4 regions of the Martinezella sp. CNPSo 3795 genome follow, and region 1 is predicted to be linked to each of the others. Evidence: riboswitches for the same ligand, from Rfam matches in the RefSeq annotation. Region 1 holds a riboswitch; each other region holds the start of a gene.
What was found. Region 1 has a riboswitch for cobalamin ahead of cobU (bifunctional adenosylcobinamide kinase/adenosylcobinamide-phosphate guanylyltransferase). Riboswitches for the same ligand answer to the same signal wherever they lie in the genome.
Positions count from the first base shown of each region.

Region 1 (4,536 bases):
GCCGCGCAAATGGAAGCGCCATGTGGCGAAGGAGTAGCCGAAGGTCGTGCGCACCACCAGCGACGAGGTGATGACGGCGGCCAGCACCAGGGCAGTGATCGGAAAGTCCCCGGTGATTTCAAGCGCCAGGAAGGTCATGGTCAGCGGGCCGCCGATGATGGCAACGGCCAGCGAGCTCATGCCGACGACGGCATAGACGACCGGCGTCAGCGTGGCATGATCGAAATAGGGTGCACAATAAGCGAAGATCTTGCCGAGCAGCGCGCCCATGAACAGCGAAGCGAAGAAGAGGCCGCCTCTGAAGCCGGAGCCGATCGATATTGCGGAGGCGAGCGATTTCAGTAGGAATAGACCCAGCAAGGCGCCCAGCGTCACGTCCGTAGACAGATTGAGATGCAGCGCGCCATGCCCGGCAGACAGGACCTGCGGCGAAATCAGCGCCAGTGTTCCGACGACGAGCCCGCCGAGCGCGGGCCGGAAAGGCGGCGCGATGGAACTCTTGCGTGCCAATTCTTCGACCCAGGCGACGCCCTGCATGATCAGGATGCCGATACCGGCGCAGAAGGCACCAAGCAGGATGGCTGGAAGATAATCCGCCGGAACGATCGCCCCGAAATGATCGATATCGATGGCGAAGTCATCGCCGGCAAGCAGTCTTGCAATCATCGTCGATATCAGTGCCGAGACGACGACAGGGGTTAGCGTCAGGATCGAATAGCTGCCGATGATGAGCTCAAAGGCATAGAAGGCACCGGTGAGCGGCGCATTGAATGCTGCGGCAATAGCACCCGCAGCACCGCAGCCGACGAGCATGCGCAGGTCTGCGCGGCGCATCTGCATCTTATAGCCGAATTTGGAGGCAATGCCGGCCGCGAGCTGCGTGTAACCCGCTTCAAGCCCGACGGACGCGCCGAATCCATTCGAGATCAGGTTCTGCACGGCGACGATGATGCTGTCGGTAAGCGACATCCGGCCGCCATGCAGCGCATTGGCTTCGATCGGGTCGACCATCGGCTTCTTGCGCGTGCGCGACAATATGTAGAGCAATATGCCGAGAATGATGCCGCCTGCGATCGGTGCGATGAACAACACCGATTTGTCGGGAATCGCCATTGCTGCCGAACTCAAGCGTTCGTAGTCGGTTATACCGTAGATGACGCTGTGAAGCTTGCGCGAGATATAGCTCATCGCGGTGACGGCACAGCCGGACGCTATTCCCACCAGCGCGCCGGCAAAAACAAGTCCCAGCTCGCCACGGCGCAGCAATGCCCTGAAGCGACCGAGATCGAATAGGACCGAGAAGACGCCGAGACGTCGCGGTTGGAATTTCTGCAGCATTGGAAGCGGACGATACGTTTTGCTCGAATGTGAGGGCTTACCTTCTATAAACTCCTAACATCAAAGAAATACGGCAAAAAAGCCGCTGGTTTTATGGGAATTTTCAACCGAATTCGCAATCAGGATGGCGCAGGTCGCATCCATGCCCTTGATTGACTTGAACTCAGTGAAAGCCTAATCATTGCGGCATAACGAATGGTTCCTGAGCGGCGATCTGCCGCATGGGATGAAAAGGGAATGTGAAGGGGCGGACCCAATCCGGGCGTTCTCATCACAGCCGACCCCGCGACTGTAGAGCGGTCAGGGTCTTTCGTTCGGTTTGAAGTCTATTTCGTCGATGGTTCGCATGGGGCGAACGGGGGCGAGGCAGGCGCAAATCGAAAAAGCCACTGGTGTGGCATCATGATTAACCGGGGCTGGACGCCTCTTATTCTACGAATCGTCCGCCTTTTCATGATGCATTGCCGGGAAGGTGAGAAAGATCCGCTGGCGCACGATCGGGGGCGACCGGTTTCGGTCCGCCCCCGTCGCGTCGCCTCATCCGCGAGCCAGGAGACCTGCCATGCGTGCCGGGCGCAGAGCCTGTTTTGGGACGCGAGTTCCGCTGCCAGCACGGAGGTTGTCATGGCGCAAGACGAGTTTTCGGCGTGTAGGCGCCTGTTTCCCGGTTCCAGCGACGTGCTGCCGACCCTCGCTTTTGCTCGAGAGCGGGCATAACGCATGTCGTCTTCGATTTCCCAAGCGGTCTTCGTTCTTGGCGGCGCGCGCTCCGGCAAATCCAGGTTTGCAGAATCGCTGGTGTCGGATACCGGCCTCGAATGTCACTATGTGGCGACAGGGCGGGCGTGGGATGACGAGATGCGCGAGCGCATCGCCAAGCATCGTGCCGATCGCGGCGATCTATGGCAGACGCATGAGGAGCCTATGGATCTCGTCGGGCAGCTTGCCGCTATCGACGCGGAGGGGCGGGCGGTGCTTATCGACTGCCTGACGCTCTGGGTGACCAATCTGATGATGGCCGAGCGGGATATGGCGGCAGAATTTGCCGCTCTCACTGCATTTCTGCCGACTGCGCGATCAAGGCTCGTTCTCGTCTCCAACGAGGTGGGCTTGGGAATCGTACCAGAAAATCGCATGGCGCGCGAATTTCGCGATCATGCCGGCCGCCTGCACCAGATGGTCGCGGCGGCGAGTGCCGAAGTTTATTTTATCGCAGCGGGCTTGCCGCTGAAAATGAAGGGCTGATCCATATGAACCAGGAAAAGATTCCCGCCACCGTCATCACTGGCTTCCTGGGAGCCGGCAAGACGACGATGATCCGCAACCTCCTGCAGAATGCCGGCGGCAAGAAGATCGCGCTGATCATCAACGAGTTCGGCGACCTCGGCGTTGATGGCGACGTGCTGAAGGGCTGCGGTGCGGAGAACTGCACGGAAGATGACATCATCGAGCTGACCAATGGCTGCATCTGCTGCACCGTCGCCGACGACTTCATCCCGACGATGACGAAGCTTCTGGAGCGCGATGCGCGCCCGGATCATATCGTCATCGAAACATCAGGCCTTGCCCTGCCGCAGCCGCTGGTTGCCGCCTTCAACTGGCCTGACATTCGCACCCATGTCACCGTCGACGGCGTCATCACGGTGGTCGACAGCGCGGCTGTTGCCGCCGGCCGTTTCGCCGACGATCACGACGCCGTAGAGGCTGCTCGCGTCGAGGACGACTCGCTTGATCACGAAAGCCCGATCGAGGAACTGTTCGAGGATCAGCTGACCTGCGCCGATCTGATCGTGCTCAACAAGACCGATCTGATCGACACTGATGGTCTCGGCCGCGTCCGCGCCGAAGTAGCCTCGCGCACCGCCCGCAAGCCGACAATCATCGAGGCCAAGAACGGCGATGTGCCCGCCACTGTCCTGCTCGGCCTCGGGATCGGCACGGAAGACGATATCGTCAACCGCAAATCTCACCACGAGTTGGAGCACGAGGATGGCACGCCGCATGACCACGACGAGTTCGACAGCTTCGTCGTCGAACTCGGCCCGATTGCCGATCCGGCCGCCTTCGTCGATGCGCTGAAGGGCGTGATTGCGGAGCATGATGTGCTGCGCCTCAAGGGCTTCGTCGATGTCCCCGGCAAGCCCATGCGCCTGCAGCTTCAGGCCGTCGGCAGCCGCATCGACACCTATTTCGATCGCGCCTGGACGCCGGGTGAAGCCCGCGCGACCCGGCTTGTCGTGATCGGCCTGCACGAGATGGACGAGACGATCGTTCGCAAGGCGATCGAAGCATTGGTCTAAGGGACGTCCATGCACCTCCTTCTAGCCCAAAAGGGAACCATCAGCGACGGAGAGGAGGCGATCGACCTTGGGCAGTCGCCCGGCGATATCCTCTTTCTGTCGGCCGCCGATACCGAGCTTGCGGCGATTGCCGCAGCCCACGGAGAGGGCGGCCGTTCCCTTCGGCTTGCAAGCCTGATGAGCCTCAAGCATCCGATGTCCGTCGATACCTATATTGACAGAACGGCGCGGTATGCGAAGCTCATCATCGTGCGGGCGCTCGGAGGAGCAAGCTACTTCCACTATGCGCTGGAAGCGCTGCATGCCTGTGCAGCGCGCCAGGGTGCCTTGATCGCGGTGCTGCCGGGAGATTCGAAACCCGATCCCGGGCTAACGCCATTTTCCAACGTCGCACTCGATGATCTCAATGCGCTCTGGTCCTATCTGATCGAGGGCGGCGAGGCGAATTCGCGGGCGTTTCTCGCCTATGCCGAGGCGATGCTCTCAGGCGCCGAGAAGCCGATGCCCGCCGTACCCTTGATGAAGGCCGGGATCTGGTGGCCAGGGCGGGGCGTGATCGGCGTCGAGGAGTGGAGGAGAGTCTCCAAAGCGGAGATGGTGATCCCTGCAGGATTCGAACCTCCGACCGTCGCGATTTCCTTCTATCGGGCGTTGGTTCAGAGCGGTGAAACCAGACCTGTCGAAGCCATGATAGAGGCGCTTATCGCTGAGGGCATGCGGCCGTTGCCGGTCTTTGCCTATAGCCTCAAGGACGCCGTGTCGGTCGGTATTCTCGAAAGTGTCTTTACCGAGCTGAAACCGGGCGTGGTCATCAATGCCACGGGCTTTGCCGTTTCGGCACCCGGTGCAGATCGTCAGGCGACGGTGCTGGAAACGGGCGATGCCGTCGTTCTGCAAG
Region 1 covers NZ_JBXSOQ010000004.1:232,417-236,952, forward strand. Annotated here, with positions in the region: gene AC13QY_RS14490 (chloride channel protein) at 1-1,338, opposite strand, end outside; cobalamin riboswitch at 1,518-1,917, shown strand; gene cobU (bifunctional adenosylcobinamide kinase/adenosylcobinamide-phosphate guanylyltransferase) at 2,059-2,583, shown strand; gene cobW (cobalamin biosynthesis protein CobW) at 2,589-3,638, shown strand; gene cobN (cobaltochelatase subunit CobN) at 3,648-4,536, shown strand, end outside.

Region 2 (4,536 bases), on a different contig from region 1:
TTCGCCTCATTGCGCCTTACCTTCGCGGCTTCGGCGGAACCGTTTTCCGGAACGACAAGGCGTTGCGCACCGCGAACGGCGCGGTTCTCGCAATGGATGCGATCGCCCTCATGGACGGTCTCGGCATCGAGAGGTTCTCCGTCGTCGGTCACGACTGGGGCTCGAATATCGCCGAAGCTCTTGCCATTGGATGGCCGGACCGGGTCGATAGGATGGCGCTTCTTTCCTCGCTACCGCGCATGGGCGGACTGAAGATGCCGCCCTTCCGGCAGGCGCAGCGCTATTGGTATCATTGGTTCATGGCAACGAAGCGCGGCGCCGACGCAATCAAGAAGGATCCGCACGGCTTCGCGCGGCTTCAATGGGAAAACTGGAGCCCCGACGGCTGGTTCGACGAGGAGACGTTCGCCGCCGTATCGAAATCCTTCGACAATCCGGACTGGGTAGCCATTACCCTCCACAGCTACAGAGTTAGGTGGGGCGAAGCCGAGCCCGATCCGCAAAGCGTCTGGCTCGAAGACCGTATCAGGGAGACGCGATCCCTTTCTCTCCCCACGGTTTATTTTCAGGGCATGGATGACGGTGTCAATCCGCCGGAATTGTCAGAAGATCTGCACAAGAAGTTTTCCGGTCCCTTCGACCGGATTGTCCTTCAGAACGTCGGGCACTTCCCACAGCGGGAGGATCCGGAAACGGTGGCTCGGGAGCTCTCGATCTTCCTTAAAGGGTGAAACCCGTTCACTCCGCGCGAACGCGGCCGATCAGACTTCTTGGGGACAGAACAAGATTAGTGCGAAATCCTGCGCTCTAAGAGGAATGCCGTTGGCCGTGCCGATCAATGGAACATTATTCCGCTCGATCAAGTGGCAGGAGCCGCATTTCCGGTTGGCCGGGCGCAAGCACCGCCGGGAGAAATCAAACGATAGATGTTCGCGGCTTGCTAGCGCGCCAAATGTAACACCGGCCTGACGACGAGAATGCGGGCAATCGCCGCAACGCCGTTCAAGCACACCAAGCCGGCGGCAGCCACTAGATTGATCAGCACGACCTTTGCGATGATGGATAAGGAAAAGGCACCGTCTCCAGAAGGAAGAAATGCCGTGGCGGCAAAAAGGATGCCTTCGTAAGCGACCAGTGCGGCAGCGAAAGCCGCAGCCCAAGCGAGGAAGCTGCAGATTTGACCCGCGCGACAAGCGTGGCTGCCAGGAACGCCGCCAGGGCTGCGAAGCCGATGGCGATGCCCCATGCATAGCTGTCCCAATTACGCGGATAGCCAAGAATAAAATACCCAACCATCTGGTTGGCTAACCAGGCGAGCAGCACAGCAGTGAAAGCCATCCGGCGCGGCAGCATGATTACTGAGACAGTAGCCAATGCCACAAAAGGCGTGATGCAGGCAAAAACCGTGCTGAGGGCGACACTGGCACCGGCGATGATCAGTACCCAGGCAGCTGCAAAGGCCGGCGCGGAGGCACGTAGCGGAAACTGGCGGCGGTTGATCATCTCGAGTCACCCGATGAAACGTCGATGACGATTTATATCGCAGCTTCCGGCAAAAATCCAATCCGACGCGGCAATGCGGACGCGCGCAAAATTAGAAAATCAATGGCGTACAGCGTCTCTGCCCAATACTACAAGCGCCCTTCTTAAGCTGCCGATATTGACACTCCGCCAGCCTTGGTCTCATGGTGGTCTTGCATCTTCAAGGTCGAGGAAGCCGGTGAAAATCCGGCGCGGTCGCGCCACTGTAAGAGATGCGGCCCTATGGGGCTGTATCGCGAGCCAGACCCTCAACCTGAATAGGCATGTACCAACCCAGGACGCGCAATCCCCAGGAGTTCACCATGACAAGCGCTGCTTTCGCACCAACCGTTTCACCTGCTCTTCCCATACCATTGCGGGATATTGTCCCGTGGGCAATTTTTGCTGGCCTTCTCTGCCTGCTGGCGATTTACTTTGTCGGCGCCGAAGAAGGCGCAACGTCAATCATCCATGGCATGTATGTCCATGAATGGGTGCATGACGGTCGCCATCTGCTCGGTTTTCCCTGCCACTAAGAGGGACCTTTAAATGGTAAGAGATTTACTCGTTCGCGGGATGCTTGTCGGCATCATCGCCGGACTTATCAGTTTTGGCTTTTTGAAGCTCTACGGAGAACCGCAGGTAGACCGTGCGATCGCTTTTGAATCGCAGATGGATGAGGCAAAGGCGAAAGAAGAGATGGCTAAGGGCATGGCCATGCCATCTGAAGAGCCGGAACTCGTCAGCCGACCGATGCAGGCCAGTTGGGGCCTATTGACGGGCGTCATGGTCTACTGCACGGCTTTCGGCGGATTGTTCGCACTGACCTTCGCGTTTTCCTACGGACGCTTTGGTGGCACGGCCTCCCCACGGGTTTCTGCCGCCCTGGTTGCCCTGACGGGTTTCATTTCGGTCTATCTCGTGCCGAATATCAAGTATCCGGCAAATCCGCCATCGATCGGCAATCCTGAAACGATCGCTCCTCGAACCGAACTTTACTTCGGCATGATCCTGATCTCCGTCATCAGCATGATCTTCGCAGCAAAACTTCGCAGCGGCTTGATAGCTCGTTGGGGAGCCTGGAATGCGACGTTTATCGTAACCGCCGTTTACTTTGCGGTTGTCTTTCTCGCTGGACAGCTTCTGCCAGGGATCAATGAAGTTCCGGAAGGCTTCCCGGCCGATTTGCTCTGGAAGTTCCGCGTCGCGTCGATGGTTGCTCAGATACTGATGTGGGGCACATTAGGCCTTGTGTTCGGCGCAGTCGTCGAGCGCATTGTTCCGACATCACGCGCGTCGGGTCGTTTGGCCATTCATTGAAACGTGCGACCGGCCGCTCACCCTTGTGTGGCCGGTCACGCTATATCGCGAAAACGGGCCAAGAGGACCATAGTCTCCCTTGTCCTGGATCCGCCGATTCATCGGTAAATCGAAATATCCCGCCTCAATTTGCTTGATCGATGCAACCTTCGACTGGATGGCGGACTTAAAGCGCTGCTCAGAAATTCCAATCCTCATCCTCTGTGGCGACCGCCTTGCCGATCACATAGGACGAGCCCGAGCCAGAAAAGAAGTCGTGGTTCTCATCCGCATTCGGCGACAACGCCGAGAGGATGGCCGGGTTGACCTTGCAGGCTTCGGCGGGGAAGAGCGCCTCGTAGCCGAGGTTCATCAGCGCCTTGTTGGCGTTGTAATGCAAGAACTTCTTGACGTCTTCTGTTAGCCCGACGCCGTCATAGAGCGCTTCGGTATATTTAGCCTCGTTGTCATAAAGCTCCAGCAGAAGATCGAAGGCAAAGTCCTTGATCTCCTGGCGTTGCTCGTCCGAAAGCCGCTCAAGCCCGCGCTGAAATTTGTAGCCGATGTAATAGCCATGCACGGCTTCGTCGCGGATGATGAGGCGGATCATATCGGCTGTGTTGGTGAGCTTGGCGCGGCTCGACCAGAACATCGGCAGATAGAAGCCGGAATAGAACAGGAAGCTCTCAAGGAAGACGCTCGCGACTTTCTTCTTCAAGGGATCGCCAGAGGCATATTGCTCGATGATCAGCGTAGACTTCTTCTGTAGGAATTCGTTCTCCTCCGACCAGCGATAGGCATCATCGACATCGGGCGTCAGGCAGAGCGTCGAAAAGATCGAGGAATAGGAGCGCGCGTGCACCGCTTCCATGAAGGAGATGTTCGACAGCACCGCTTCTTCATGCGGGGTTACGGCATCAGCCATCAGCTTTACGGCGCCGACACCATTCTGGATCGTGTCGAGCAGCGTCAGGCCGGTGAAGACGCGGATGGTGAGCTGCTGCTCCTCAGGCTTCAGTGTCGCCCAGGATTGAATGTCGTTCGACAAGGGCACCTTTTCCGGCAGCCAGAAATTGCCGGTCAGGCGGTTCCAGACTTCGAGATCCTTATCGTCTTCAATGCGGTTCCAGTTGATGGCGCGAACGCGGCTTGCCGGCTTGAATTGCATGTTCATTGTCATCGTCCTTCAAGGGTTCAGAGCGTGCAGGAAACGCAGCCCTGAACCTGCGTGCCTTCGAGCGCCATCTGGCGAAGCCGGATGTAGTAGATGGTCTTGATGCCCTTCTTCCAGGCGTAGATCTGCGCCTTGTTGATATCGCGCGTGGTTGCGGTGTCACGGAAGAACAGCGTCAGCGACAAGCCCTGGTCGACATGCTGGGTCGCGGCCGCATAGGTGTCGATGATCTTTTCCGGCCCGATCTCGTAGGCGTCCTGGTAATAGTCGAGATTGTCGTTCGTCATGAAGGCGGCCGGGTAATAGACGCGGCCGATCTTGCCTTCCTTGCGGATCTCGATCTTGGAAACGATCGGATGGATCGAGGAGGTCGAGTGGTTGATATAGGAGATCGAGCCCGTGGGCGGCACGGCCTGGAGGTTCTGGTTATAGAGCCCGCCTTCCATGACGGCCTTCTTTAACGCAAGCCAATCCTCCTGCGTCGGGATAGCGATACCGGCTTTCTCAAAGATTTCGGCCACACGTCCGGTCGCCGGCTTCCA
Region 2 covers NZ_JBXSOQ010000022.1:37,126-41,661, forward strand. Annotated here, with positions in the region: gene AC13QY_RS31395 (alpha/beta fold hydrolase) at 1-731, shown strand, start outside; partial or broken gene AC13QY_RS31400 (hypothetical protein) at 941-1,503, opposite strand; cobalamin riboswitch at 1,689-1,812, shown strand; gene AC13QY_RS31405 (CbtB domain-containing protein) at 1,845-2,057, shown strand; gene AC13QY_RS31410 (CbtA family protein) at 2,071-2,841, shown strand; gene nrdF (class 1b ribonucleoside-diphosphate reductase subunit beta) at 3,020-3,994, opposite strand; partial or broken gene AC13QY_RS31420 (class 1b ribonucleoside-diphosphate reductase subunit alpha) at 4,015-4,536, opposite strand, start outside.
Region 2: another riboswitch for cobalamin. It lies ahead of AC13QY_RS31405 (CbtB domain-containing protein); the one in region 1 lies ahead of cobU (bifunctional adenosylcobinamide kinase/adenosylcobinamide-phosphate guanylyltransferase).

Region 3 (4,536 bases), on a different contig from region 1:
GCCGGCAAAGCCTTGCGGCACGCGGATGCCGACCGTGTCGAGCCCGGCAGTCGCCAGCGGATGGATGCCGCTGTCGGGTTTGAGCGGTAGCACCAGCGTCAGCGGGCCGGGCCAGAAAGCTTCCGCCAATTTACGGGAGATAGGATCGAAGACCGCATAGCGTTCGGCCATGGCGAGATCGCTCATATGGCAGATCAGCGGATTGAAACGCGGACGACCCTTCGTCTCGTAGATCCGGGTAATCGCGGCGGGATTGGTGGCATCGGCGGCAAGACCATAGACCGTCTCCGTCGGCAGCCCGATCGGCAGACCCTCTGCGAGAGTCGCTGTCGCGACTTCGATCGCCGTTTGCGGATGTTCGAGAATGTCTATGTGTCGTGCCATGGCCTGCCTGCTTGCAGTTCAGGCCGTTTCTTATGCTCTTCGAGTTTTCGGATCAATCGTCAAAGCTGGCGAATAATGTCGCGAAGCTGCTCGTTGCGCGCGCCGAGGAGAAGAACATTGCGGATGGCGATCTGCGGATCGTGGGTATGGAACAGCACGCCGTTGCCTCTGACGTCGCGATTGATCGTCAGCTTCTTGTCTTCCGCTTGCCTGTCCGGATGGATGGCGACGGCGAAATACATCCGCGAATATTTGAGGCTGATGTCCTCGAAGAAATTCTCTTCCTGGCCGATGCGGGCAAAGAAATTGGCGATATAGAAAGCCCAGTTCACGTCCTCATAATGCGCGAACTGCGTCCGCGCCGCGGTGACGTGACAATAGCCGAGATGCGGCGTGTCCTTCAGCGTGTGGTGAAAGATGAGCTTCGGAAAGCGAATGGACTTGTGGAAGCTGTTGAGCCGGTCATGGGTCTTTTCGCCGGCATCCCTGAGCTTCTGTGCCGTGCGCACAGCCACCTGCTCATGGGTAAGATATTCCCGCTCTTCCGCCAGCCAATGTGGCCTGTTGCGGTTGATGCGGCCGGTGCGCAGGAATTCGCTGTAGCCCGTCGTCGATACCGGTGGCGCCGGTTCGGGCTCGGCGGGCTTCCCAGCGTCGAAATATCTGAGTTTGGCCATGCCGGATCTCGCTATAAAACTCTTCGCGACATGATGGACTATGGAGCTTGAGCCGAGCTTGATCGCGCGCTGGACCGAAGGCCCCCGATGGCGGCTCTGCGGCGCTCTCCGCCGCGCAACTAGTCTTCCGATTATCGGCCGTTTGCGGACCTGTCGCAATCAGGATAAAGCGTCATTGGTCGAACGCACATGCGATGCTCGCAGCATCTCCAATGCAAGCGCCCAAGCGATTGAATTGCCAGTCAATATTCTCACGGCACGCAACCGTCCCGGCGTCCCGTTTCGCCTGTCGTCAATTTCGGAGCCGATGTCGCATTGCAGCGCAGCGGCTGGCGGAGCCGGGAGCTATGATGCCATCAATCTCAAGGTGCCGTCCGCTAGGGAGACGGAGAATTGGGAAGCCGGTCAAAATCCGGCGCTGCCCCCGCAACGGTGGTGGAGTGAGGCATGGCGGATAAAGCCACTGGGTCGATCGACCTGGGAAGGTGCCATGGGGCTCTGGAAACAGGGCCGCTCCAGAGCCCGGAAACCAGCCTTGGGCACATAGGTTTACTGACCGCGGCGGGTGGTCGGGACATTGCTTTTGGCCGCTCCCAATCGGCCGTGCATGTCCTTTGCCCGCCTCCTGGTACTGCTAAGGATAGGCAAATGGACATCGGCAGCAAAGTTCTGCGGCAACTGAAGAACCACCGGACGGGTTTCAGTCTGGAGCAACCCTTCTACACCGATCCGGATTACTTCATGCTCGACATGGAGACGATCTACTATCGCGATTGGCTCTTCATCGGCCATGATTGCGAAGTGCCGCGTGCGGGCAATTACTTCACCGTCCAGATCGGCGATTATCCCGTCGTCATCGTCCGCGGCCGCGATCAGGTCATCCGCGCCTTCCACAATAGCTGTCGCCATCGCGGCTCACGCGTCTGCACGACGGAGCGCGGCTCCTCGGCAAAGCTCGTCTGCCCCTATCACCAGTGGACCTACGAACTTGACGGCTCGCTGCTCTTTGCCCGCCAGATGGCGGAGGATTTCGACAAGAGCCAGTATTCGCTGAAGCCGGTTCACTGCGAAAGCGTCGGCGGCTACATCTTCATCTGCCTCGCGCAGAACGCTCCCGATTTTGCCCCGGTTCGCGCGACGATCGAGCCCTACATGGCGCCGCACCGCATCAGCGAAGCCAAGGTCGCCTTCCAGAGCACCATTATCGAAAAGGGCAATTGGAAGCTCGTCTGGGAAAACAACCGCGAATGCTACCATTGCGCGGCCAATCACCCGGAACTTTGCCGCACCTTCCCGGAGGCTCCGACCGTCACCGGCGTGCAGGGCGCGATGAACGACCCCGTTATCGCTGAACACTGGCAGCGCTGCGAAGCTGCCGGCCTGCCGAGCGAGTTCAAGATCTCGCCGGATGGACAGTTCCGCGCCGCCCGCATGCCGCTGATCGAAGGGGCCGAGAGCTACACCATGTCCGGCCAGAATGCCGTCAGGCGGCCGCTTTCATCTGACGTGACGATCAACGGCATCGGCACCATGCTGCTGTTCCACTACCCGACGACGTGGAACCACATGCTCGGCGACCACGCGATTTCCTTCCGTGTCCTGCCGATCAGCGCCGAGGAAACCGCCGTCACCACGAAGTGGCTCGTCCATAAGGATGCCGTCGAAGGTGTCGACTACAATCTGGAAGAGCTGACCCACGTCTGGACCGAAACCAACGATCAGGACCGCCGCATCGTCGAGGAAAACGCCTTCGGCATCCGCTCGCCGGCCTATGAGCCCGGTCCCTATTCGGAGGTCCATGAAGGGGGAGTCATGCAGTTCGTCGAATGGTACACGACGTTCATGATCAACCGGCTGCAGGGCGACCAGGCCAAGCTGTCTGCGGTTGCCTGAGTATGAACATGACCGTCTCCTACCCGCATCGACACCTCGACCAGATGCAGCCCTGGAACGACAGGCAGCATGTGCTCGAATGCCTCTCGGTCACGCCCGAAGCGCCCGACGTGATGACCTTCACGTTCCGCTCGGACAAGGACAACTGGTTCCGCTATCTGCCGGGACAGTTCGTGACGCTGGAGCTGCCGACGGCTCCGGAGCCGGTCATGCGCACCTATACGCTGTCGTCGACGCCGTCGCGGCCCTTCTCGGTCGCCGTGACGGTGAAGGCGCAGAAGGACAGCATCGGCACGCGCTGGATGTTCGAGAACCTGAAGCCCGGCATGCGCATCAAGGCTTTCGGCCCGCTCGGCGATTTCAGCCATATCCGCCATCCCGGCGAGAAATATCTCTTCGTCTCGGCCGGCTCCGGGATCACGCCGATGATGTCGATGACGCGGTATATGTCCGATATCGCACCATTGTCTGATATTACCTTTGTCAACTGTTCGCGCAGCCCGACGGATATCATCTTCCGCTCCGAACTCGAATATCTCGCCCGCTTCATGCCGAGCCTCAACCTCGGCTTCATCGTCGAGGGCTGCGGCCGCACCGATCTCTGGTCGGGTTTGAAGGGCCGCATCGACAAGGCGAAGATCGGTCTGCTGGCGCCGGATTTCATGGACCGGACGATCTTCTGCTGCGGCCCGGAAGTCTTCATGGACGCCGTGCGCTCCATGCTCGAAGCCCATGGCTTCGACATGTCGCGCTACCATCAGGAAAGCTTCCAGCCGGCCAATGCGGCGACACCGCTCGCAGAAGTTTCCGATGATGCATCGGGCGAGGCGGCGACCACGATCCGTTTCACCATGGCGGGCAAGGATGTGGCCTGCGCAGCGGGACAAACCGTGCTTCAGGCGGCCCGTGGCGCCGGCGTGCGCATCGGTGCCGCCTGCGAATCCGGTCTTTGCGGGACATGCCGGGTCATGAAGCTCTCCGGCGAAGTCGAGATGAGCCACAATGGCGGCATCCTCGATGACGAGATCGACGAGGGCTATATCCTCGCCTGCTGTTCGCGTCCGAAGACGGATGTGCAGATCGAGGCGTAGAGCATTTCCAGGTGCGCAGCGGTTTTCCGTCCGGAATGCGTAAACAAACAAGAAGATAGAGCGTTTTCGCGATTTGAGGAAAAGCGAAGATACTCTAGAAATCCTGGTAATTCAGCTCGTTGATCTCGCCCGGCTTCGATTGCGGGGTCGAGGCAGTGACGACTGGGTCGACGTCGGCCATGAGCGAAACGAGCGTCTGCCGCGGCCCGCTGCACATCTGCGCGAGCGCGATCGTCACGTCCGGCGCGGGCAGGGGTTTGGCCGGCAGGAGATCACCTTGCGGCCAGATCTTGGCAAGCTGAATCTTCGTCATCGGCACGACATTGACGTCGATATCGGTGAGCGTGCCCGGCACGCGATAGGGGCAGCTTTTCTCCGAGCAATTGTCTGAAGAAGCGAACTGCCAGATGGCATAATTGTCCCAGTTGCCGAGTGGAAAAGTGCCTTTGACATCAGGCTTGTAGCGCGCATACCACAAGGGCAGCCGCGAC
Region 3 covers NZ_JBXSOQ010000008.1:195,228-199,763, forward strand. Annotated here, with positions in the region: gene AC13QY_RS21920 (L-threonylcarbamoyladenylate synthase) at 1-384, opposite strand, end outside; gene AC13QY_RS21925 (DUF6656 family protein) at 444-1,061, opposite strand; cobalamin riboswitch at 1,410-1,613, shown strand; gene AC13QY_RS21930 (aromatic ring-hydroxylating oxygenase subunit alpha) at 1,710-2,954, shown strand; gene AC13QY_RS21935 (FAD-binding oxidoreductase) at 2,957-4,045, shown strand; gene AC13QY_RS21940 (glycoside hydrolase family 25 protein) at 4,140-4,536, opposite strand, start outside.
Region 3: another riboswitch for cobalamin. It lies ahead of AC13QY_RS21930 (aromatic ring-hydroxylating oxygenase subunit alpha); the one in region 1 lies ahead of cobU (bifunctional adenosylcobinamide kinase/adenosylcobinamide-phosphate guanylyltransferase).

Region 4 (4,536 bases), on a different contig from region 1:
GCGGTAACGAAGGCTTCCGACAGGCCGGTGCCCTCAGTGATCTGGGCGTAGGTCAGGTCTTTCTTGAGCTTCGATGCGAGGATGACGTCCGTCAGGTCCTGGCGAGCGGTTTGTGTGGCTTGGGACTGTAGCATTGGCATTCTCTCCTTGGTTGGGATACAGGGTTCAGGCAACGCGCCTGGCTTGGTATTTGATGGCCTGGACGTCGGGATTGTCCGCAAGGGAGACGAAGGAACCCCTGCTGCCATCAAAGGCTTCGATAAGTCCGCTCGCGATGTCGTAAATCCAGCCATGCAGCGCGACGCGCCCCTCTTCTAGGGCCAGCCGCACCGACGGGTGCGTCTGGATATTGGCGAGCTGGGCGATCACGTTTTCGCGCACCATCGATGCGACCTTGGCGGGCTGATCCTGGTGCCGGCGGGCTTCGTTCACGACGCGGGCAGAGTCTGCATAGCGCAACCAACTGGCCACGGCGGGCATGTGGTCGAGGCACCTGCACGTCGCGATGGCGGTCATCGCGCCGCAGTCGGAGTGGCCACAGATCACGATGTCGGAGACCTGCAACGCCGCGACGGCGTATTCGACCGAGGCGGAAACGCCACCCGGCTCGGGGCCGTAGGACGGGACGATGTTGCCTGCGTTTCGGATGACGAAGAGGTCGCCCGGCTCGCGCTGGGTAACCAGTTCAGGCACCAGGCGGCTGTCCGAGCAGGAAATGAACAGAGCCCGCGGGTTCTGCTGATTTGCCAGATCCTTGAACAGCTTAACCCGTTCAGGAAAGGCCTCCCTCTGGAACTTCAGAAAGCCGTCAATAATGTCTTTCATCGCTGCAATCTCCGTGTCTCGATCTGTTGATATGAAGGCTACGGAAGGCATGGCATAATGTAAAAGTCTCGTTTATTATGAGGTGGATTAGATAATCTTATAGGTTTTGACATGCTCGCCCGACAGGTTCGTTATTTTCTCGCAGTCGCGGAGCATCAGAGCTTCACACGGGCCGCAGAGGCCCTGCATGTCTCGCAACCGGCGCTTTCGCAGCAGGTCAGGTTGATGGAGGAAAGCCTCGGCGTGCAATTGTTCGACCGATCGGGGCGCACGACCCGATTGACGGATTCCGGAGAGGTCTATCTGCAATACGTGCGCCGCGCATCGCAGGAGTTTCGGGAAGCCAAGCGCGCTATCCACGACGTGAGCGATCTCAGCCGTGGTACGTTGCGCGTTGCAGTGACGCCAACGTTCACGACATATCTGGTCGGCCCTCTCGTCGAGGCGTTCCACAGTCGTTACCCGAACATCTTCCTCAACGTGCGGGAGATTTCCCAGGAGCATATGGAGGAATTGCTTCTCGCTGATGAGGTCGATGTCGGAATCGCGTTTTCCGGCACACTGACACCGGACATCGATCTGGACCCCCTGCTGGTGGAGACCCTCGCCCTGGTCGTCAGCACCGGGCATCCTCTGGCGAGTGAAACGTCAATCGGACTACAGGCCCTGAGCACCGAGTCATTGGTGCTACTCAGCGCGGAGTTCGCTACGCGCGAACAGATCGATCGCTTCTGCCGCCAGCACGATATTCACCCGAAAGTACAGATAGAGGCCAACTCGATTAGTGCGGTGATCGAAATCGTCCGCAGAACGAGGCTGTCGACACTCTTGCCCGCAACAATCGCATTCGCCCATCAGGACCTGGTCGCCGTTGCGCTTGATCCCGTGCGCTTGCAGCGGACCGCTGTTCTGATGCAACGTAAGGACGCTTACCGAAGCGCGGCGGCGCTGGTCTTTGTTGGGTTGGCTAAGGAAGTGGCGGCTGAAATGGAGGGGCAGTGACAAAAATCATGGCTTGGATCTCTAAGCCATTGATGAAAGTGTACTTCTGACCTGTAAGGGCTGGCACCAGTAGAGGCTCGTAAGTTCGGCTCCTTTCAAGGCGGTCGTCCTGAGAATTGTAGGCCTGTCTGTTCGCTCTTGTTTCTAAAATGGTTTTACGGTGCGTTCGGGTCACTGTAGGGTGCACCCTTTGCCAATAAAGTCAGACATTGGCTTCGCGTTCTACCCCAATAAACCATGTACCAAGTCATATAAAGATGTCGTTATATGGTTGACGGCTGCGCTCTCGCCAAGGCATGGTGTGCCCGTCGTGGTTCTGCGGATGTCGAAATCCGGAGCTAAGAGGGAATTTGGTGACGATGTGTCATGCATCCATACCGGAGCTGCCCCCGCAACTGTAGGCGGAGAGTTGTCGTTCAACATGTCACTGAGGAAGACGCCTCGGGAAGACGAACGTCAGCGATGACCCGCAAGCCAGGAGACCTGCCGCGATAGATAACGTCCACGGGCGGGGTGTCCCGGTGTGCCGCTTTGCGCGATCGGCATGCCCTGCCGTTCGCCCTGCGTCATGCGTCCGCCCCGTCTCAACCTGATGGAAGTGCGGATGACACCGACGATCAAAACAACTGGCCAGCAAGCGCTGGCGACCAGTCTCATAGACATCGTTTTTCCCGGAGATACGAACCATCACGGAACGCTGTTTGGCGGAGCTGGCCTTGCTTTCATGGACCGCGTCGCATTCATAGCGGCCAGCCGCTTCGGACGCGTCCCCTTCGTGACGGCCTCGTGCGAGCGCATCGATTTCAAGCAGCCGGCACGTGTCGGCCACATCGTTGAATTTTCGGCGATACCGGTCAGAGCCGGACGTCGGTCTCTGACGGTCGAGGTGGAGATGTTCGCGGAGACAGTTGTAGGGCATCAGCGACATGCCTGCACTCGCGGCATCTTTAATATGGTGGCAATTCCCGAAGGCCAGGGGGCCGGCGATTTCTTCCTGCGGGAACTCCTGCCCATGGAGACGCCGCTTTCGACGGCGGGCGTCAAGATGGTGGATATCGTTTTTCCGGATCAGGCAAACAGTGTCGGGCGGATGTTCGGGGGCGAGGCCATCTCCTTCATGACGAAGGCCGCCTTCGTGGAAGCATCGCGCTACTCCGGCAAGCTGGTGGTCCTGGCATCATCCGAGCGTGTCGACTTTGCGAGACCCATTGAGATCGGGGAGATCGTCGAGGCGGAGGCACGTATCGAACGTGTGGGTCACAGCTCGATGCTTGTTGAGACAAAGCTCTGGTCGGAGAATCTGCTTACAGGCGAAAGATCCATTACCGCCACTGGATTCTTCAACATGGTGGCGGTCGGCGAAGACAGCCGGCCGATTAACATACGCGAGGCCGCCCCAGCGGTAGAACTCTCCCGAAGCGAGGACGGGTACGCTCATGCTTGACCGTCAGCATTTATCGATCCTGCTCGAAGTGGATCGCCTGGGAAGTCTGACCGCAGCCGCGGAACGGCTGAACGTGACCCAGTCCGCGCTCAGCCATACGATCCGAAAGCTCGAAGACCGCTATGGCGTGGCGATGTGGGAGAAGGACGGTCGCAATCTCCGTCTCACACAGGCCGGCCGCTACGTCGTCTCGGTGGCGCAGCGTGTCCTGCCGCAGATCGAGAGGGCCGAACATGTCCTGACGGACTATCGTCAGGGGCAGCGAGGTTCTTTGAAGATCGGTATGGAATGTCATCCATGCCATCAATGGCTGATGGGGGTTACAAAACCCTACCTCGTGGACTGGCCTCAGGTAGACCTGGAGCTGACGACCTCATTCGCAGCCGGCGGTGTGTCAGCGCTGATGGTCCACGAGATCGACATCCTGATCACTCCGGATCCGATAGAGGCACCGGGTATCCTGTATGTGCCGGTGTTCGACTATGAGCTCGTGCTCGCCGTACCGAGCGATCACAGGCTGGCGAGTAGGGACTATGCCGACCCGATGGATCTCACCCATGAAACGCTCCTGACCTACCCTGTTCCGCCGCAGAGGTTGGACGTGTTCACGCAATTCCTGGTGCCCGCCAATTGCAGTCCGCGGCACCACCGCAATATCGAGACAACCGAGATGATGCTCCAGCTGGTGGCGGCAGGCCGTGGCGTCAGCGCCATCCCGGACTGGCTGGTGCGCCAGGAGGCAGCAACGCTTGGCGTTCGCCCGGTGCGGATCGGCCGGACGGGGATCCACAAGAGCATTCATCTCGGCCTGAGACGTGGGGAAGAGGCCATCGATTTCATTGCGGGCTTTCTCACGGCGTCCAGGGGGGCGTGAGGGTCTCGCATCCCAAGCATGAGAGTCGCTCATGATTGCGTGAAATCAAATCAATTTTTCTTCGTCAAAGGCTCGGACATAAGGGATGTGCATACCAACGGCAGAATCCTGCAGTACTCACGGGTCAAAAGGCGAGAGAAGCGATGAGAGCGATGAAGGAGAAACAAAGCGACCCTTCTTTCACTTCGGATGTCACGGATGATGATGCACCGGACGCGGGATTTCGCTTCGTCCTCAAGAGTATTCCCTTCGATGAGAACTACCTTCCGGCAGCCAACACGCGCATAACGACCAATTTCGCGAACCTCGCCAGGGGAGCAGGCCGCCAGGAGAATCTTCGCAACACCCTGACGATGATCGACAACCGCTTCAACGCCCTGGTTCATTGGGA
Region 4 covers NZ_JBXSOQ010000020.1:48,993-53,528, forward strand. Annotated here, with positions in the region: gene cynS (cyanase) at 1-134, opposite strand, end outside; gene AC13QY_RS30970 (carbonic anhydrase) at 166-825, opposite strand; gene cynR (transcriptional regulator CynR) at 937-1,827, shown strand; cobalamin riboswitch at 2,122-2,332, shown strand; gene AC13QY_RS30980 (acyl-CoA thioesterase) at 2,432-3,271, shown strand; gene AC13QY_RS30985 (LysR family transcriptional regulator) at 3,264-4,145, shown strand; gene AC13QY_RS30990 (DUF1852 domain-containing protein) at 4,181-4,536, shown strand, end outside.
Region 4: another riboswitch for cobalamin. It lies ahead of AC13QY_RS30980 (acyl-CoA thioesterase); the one in region 1 lies ahead of cobU (bifunctional adenosylcobinamide kinase/adenosylcobinamide-phosphate guanylyltransferase).